One region of the Saliniradius amylolyticus genome, then DNA from elsewhere that is predicted to be linked to it. Evidence: predicted binding sites of a transcription regulator. Region 1 holds the regulator's gene; the other holds the start of a gene.

Region 1 (2,404 bases):
AAGCAATTGCACCAATTCCCTGGCTTCTTCCAGGGAGATGGGGGTATTGGATTTATCTGTCATCGGGCGTTCCTTATTCGGGTAGGAGGCGCCGGATTAACCCAGGCGTTCGAAAATTTTGTCGAGCTTTTCTTTCAATGTGGCTGCAGTGAACGGCTTAACGACATAACCGTTGACTCCGGCCTGGGCCGCCGCCACGATTTGCTCTTTCTTGGCTTCCGCGGTCACCATCAATACGGGAAGGTGCTTTAGATTATCATCGGAACGAATGGCCCGTAACAGGTCGATACCTTGCATGCCCGGCATATTCCAGTCGGTCACGACAAAGTCGAAATCTCCCTGCTGAAGCATTGGCAGTGCAGTGTTACCGTCGTCCGCTTCCTGGACATTGGTAAAGCCAAGATCTTTTAAAAGGTTTTTAATGATTCGTCTCATTGTTGAAAAGTCATCAACAACAAGAATTTTCATATTTTTATCCAAAACTGCCTCCGATGAGGATTGCACTGATTAGAATTAACATACTGCTTTCTAGGCGGCCTGCCAAGTTTGCATCCGAGTCCGCAAACGCAACATCGCCTGGCTATGAATCTGACTCACCCTGGATTCACTGACGTCAAGTACCTCGCCGATCTCTCGTAAGTTCAACTCTTCGTCATAATACAGGGACAATACTATGGCTTCCCGCTCCGGCAAAGTGGTAATCGCGTGGGCGAGCGCCTTTTGAAACGCACCTTGTTCCAGATCACGATAAGGCGTGTCTGCCTGGCGAGACTCTTCGGTACTGAGCACATCTTCTGTTACTCCCAGGTCCTCAATACCGATCATCCGACCCGCATTCACTTCATTGAGCATCTGGTGGTAATCATCCACGCTGACCTGCATTTTCTCAGCCACTTCCAGATCGCGAGCGTCGCGACCGGTCTCTTTTTCCACCTCGGAAATAGCTTCGGCAATAGCGCGGCCATTCTTATGCACCGAACGCGGGGTCCAGTCACCTTTTCGAATCTCATCCAACATGGCACCGCGAATACGGATACCGGCAAAGGTTTCAAAGCTGGCTCCCTTGGAACCATCAAAGTTTTTGGCCGCCTCCAACAACCCGATCATCCCCGATTGGATCAAGTCATCAACCAGCACGCTGGCTGGCAGTCTTGCCATCAGGTGATGGGCGATGCGCTTCACCAAAGGCGCATGCTGTTCGATCAGTTGACGTTTATCGTCTTGTTGTTGATAAGCTGCCGCTTTACTGTTCACGCCTTATCTCTCTGCATTTGGGGGTCGTGATTTACCAACTGCTCCAGGAAAAACTCCAAATGTCCACCAGCCTGCTCCGGAACCGGCCAACGCAAAGCCTGTTTGGCCAGGTTGGTAATGGCGACAGATGCAGGCGAACCCGGGAAGGCATCCACAATAGGCTGCTGCTTGCGCACAGCCTTACGGATATTTTCATCGAAGGGCACCGTGGCCACCAGTTCCAAAGCGACATCCAAAAATCGATGGGTTACCTTGGACAACTTAGCAAACAACTCCTGCCCTTCGCGCAGGTTTTTAACCATATTGGCCACGACCTTGAATTTGAATACGCCATAATCGCGATTCAAAATTTTGATCAAAGCATAAGCGTCGGTCAGGGAGGTGGGCTCGTCGCAAACCACTACCATAATGTCCTGAGAGGCTCGGGAAAAGCTTAATACCATGTCGGAGATACCGGCGGCGGTATCCACAATCAGAACATCGATTTGGCTTTGCAATTCACTGAAGGCGCGAATCAAGCCAGCGTGCTCTGTGGGGCTGAGTTCGGTCATACTCTGGGTGCCGGAACTGGCTGGGGCAATCTTGATGCCATGAGGGCCCTCTACCAGAATCTCATCCAACAAGCACTCGCCGGACAACACATGAGACAGGTTCTTTTCGACTCTCAGCCCAAGCATAACGTCCACGTTAGCCAGTCCCAAGTCGGCGTCCAGCACCATAACGCGCTTGCCCTGCTTGGCCATGGCGATAGCCGTGTTCAGGGTGATATTGGTTTTACCCACACCCCCTTTTCCCCCTGTGACCGCAATCACTTTAATCTGCTTAGGCTGATTCATTCTTCGTAAGCTACTCGCCTGATCCTCAATCATATTGATACTGCTGAGTTCACCGCTCGTTGGGTTTTGGCCGCTCCGAGCGCAAATTGTTTATAGAGTCTGGCCGCGCATGAGATCAAATATTTTGCATCGGCCGCCTTAATGTCTTCCGGCACTCTCTGACCATCGGTCAAGTAACTTACCGGCAAGCGCTGCTCGATCGCGACACTGACAGCTTCCCCTAAACTGTAGCACTCGTCTAATTTTGACAGAATACAGCCTTTTAGCGGAATCTGTCCATAGGTGTCGAGGGTGTGCGTCATAACCTGACGCTG
Region 2 (2,404 bases), 1.3 Mb from region 1:
CCGACGAAAACCAATGCCGACAAATGCTTTACACCGGCCACAAACTCAACCAGCCTGCCGCAGTGCGATACCCTCGGGGCCAGGGTTGCGGTGCCGTCATTGAAGCCAAGATGCAGGCTCTACCGATTGGCAAAGGCGAAATCCTGCGTCAGGGGAAAAACGTGGCCATTTTAAATTTCGGCACCCTGCTACCCGGCGCAAAAGAAGCGGCTGAAAAGATGGATGCCACACTGGCTGACATGAAGTTTGTTAAGCCCCTGGATAACGATCTGATCGCGAAGTTGGCTGAGGAGCACGAGCTACTGGTGACCCTGGAAGATGGCGTCATCATGGGCGGCGCCGGCAGTGCGGTAGCAGAAACCGTAATGGATAAACAACTCGCCTGCCGGGTGCTGCGACTGGGGATTCCTGATGAGTTTATTATGCAGGGTTCTCAACAAGAAATGTACGCCGAACTCAAACTGGATGCACCAGGTATTCAGGCTCAAGTTCAGGCCTTTAACGAATACGCCCGTTAACCTATTGCTCCTAAACAAACGCCCTCACTACTGATGAGGGCGTTTGTTTAAGTCACAGCCAGCGGGTTATCAGGACTTTGCCATCCGAATCACAACCCGACGGTTTTTGGCCCGGGTTACTTCCCGTGCATTATCGGCGATATGACGCCGCTCGCCATGGGCCGTTGTCTCGATGCGATCACTGTCGATACCGTTTTCCTCAAAGAAGCGTTTCACACGCTGGGCACGCTGCTTTGACAGCTCACGGTTATGCCAACTGCCTCCCCAACTGTCGGTGTAAGCATCCACGAGCACCAATTCAATGCCGGGATCTTCTCTCAGGTACTGGGCGATCATGCTGAGCTTTTTCTCTGAGGCACGAGTAAATTCATCGCTGTTCTTTTTATACTGCAACACGGAGTAGGAAATATCTTCGAAACTGAATTTCAGTAACGACGACACGCAGCGCACAAAAGACTGGTACTCTCCGATAAAATTGCTGGCGTTTAGCTCCACTGCCACTCTGTCATACCGGTTATACCAATCCTGATAATAGATGGTCGGCCAATAGCCTTTTTCCAATTCGGAGAGCATCGTCCAGGCAGTTTTCTGCGGAAGGTCGCCGTTGTACTGCTTGCGTATGGGCATCTCAGCCAGACGGCGCTGCATCTGGCCGGGCATCCACTCCGGAGGCGCCGAGTAGACTGCTGCAGCTCCGTATTCACTGGGCAGACTAAGCATGTCCAACTCAAACTCCAGGTTCAGCTGCTTGCTGGCACGGCTGGTAAACATGGCGTCGCCGTAGCCGGGGATATTATGCTCCAGGCGGCATTGCAGGCGACTGCTGTCGGTAAGCTGCCACTGGGACTCATTGATATCGGCCGAGTAGTGCCTTACACCGGCCGTCACCGGCAGGGCAATCAGGACTGTCAAAGCTAAAACTGTTCTTTTCATGGCTACCGTTTCCACTCTCTCCACCCTAGTATCGGCGGTTTCGGCGATCACTTAACCCTTAATTATAAATGGAGTCTGGATAGCGCCCTTCATAACTGTGATAATTCCGCTCCCATTATTCATATAGGTATACAATGACAGCGCAAGGGCAACAACTCAAAGATCGATTTCGTGGTTATTTTCCAGTGGTCATCGATGTGGAAACGGCGGGGTTTAATCCCAAAACTGACGCCTTACTGGAAATTGCCGCCATTACCTTGAAGATGACCGAAGATGGCCGCCTGGAGCCAGATCAGACCCTGCATTATCATATCGAACCCTTTGAAGGCGCCAACCTGGAGCCAGCCGCGCTTGAGTTTAACGGTATTGATCCAAACTGTGCCTTGCGCGGTGCCGTAGACGAAACCGAGGCGATGAAAGCCATATGCAAAGCGGTACGCAAAGCCCAAAAATCCGCCGACTGCCAGCGCTCGGTCATCGTGGCCCACAACGCCTCCTTCGACCAGAGCTTTGTTAATGCCGCCATCGAACGCGGCGGTATCAAGCGCACACCGTTTCACCCTTTTGTGTCGTTCGACACCACCAGTCTGGCCGCGCTCGCCTATGGGCAAACCGTGCTGGTTAAAGCCTGTCGGGCAGCCGGTATCGAATTTGACCAGTCCGAGGCCCACTCGGCGCTCTACGATACAGCGAAAACCGCGGAGCTGTTTTGCGGCATGGTCAATAAGTGGCAAAGCCTGGGGGGATGGCCACTTGCCAGCGAGGACGAACCGAACGCATCTTGATTAACAGCCGATTCCTGAAATAAAAAAGCCGCTCATGAAGAGCGGCTTTTTTGTCCGTCCGGCTACTGCTTACAGCTTGTCAGCATTCTCAGACAGGTATTTCTTCACGCCTTCTGGGTTTTCACCCATGCCAGCATCGCCTTCCTGCCAACCAGCAGGGCAAACTTC

What was found. The regulator FliA, encoded in region 1, starts transcription of late flagellar genes. The targets are predictions, from matches to a motif close to CTAAAGNTNNNNNNNNNNNNGCCGATA.
Region 2: the regulator FliA is predicted to act here: its motif matches at 1,481-1,507, upstream of HMF8227_RS09880 (flagellar protein MotY).

Annotation. Positions count from the first base shown of each region.
Region 1 is NZ_CP029347.1:843,465-845,868, reverse strand. Features, by position in the region: gene HMF8227_RS03985 (protein phosphatase CheZ) at 1-63, opposite strand, end outside; gene cheY (chemotaxis response regulator CheY) at 97-480, opposite strand; gene HMF8227_RS03975 (RNA polymerase sigma factor FliA) at 529-1,254, opposite strand; gene HMF8227_RS03970 (MinD/ParA family protein) at 1,251-2,123, opposite strand; gene flhF (flagellar biosynthesis GTPase FlhF) at 2,120-2,404, opposite strand, start outside.
Region 2 is NZ_CP029347.1:2,124,471-2,126,874, forward strand. Features, by position in the region: gene dxs (1-deoxy-D-xylulose-5-phosphate synthase) at 1-518, shown strand, start outside; gene HMF8227_RS09880 (flagellar protein MotY) at 588-1,451, opposite strand; gene rnt (ribonuclease T) at 1,586-2,236, shown strand; gene HMF8227_RS09890 (peroxiredoxin) at 2,306-2,404, opposite strand, start outside.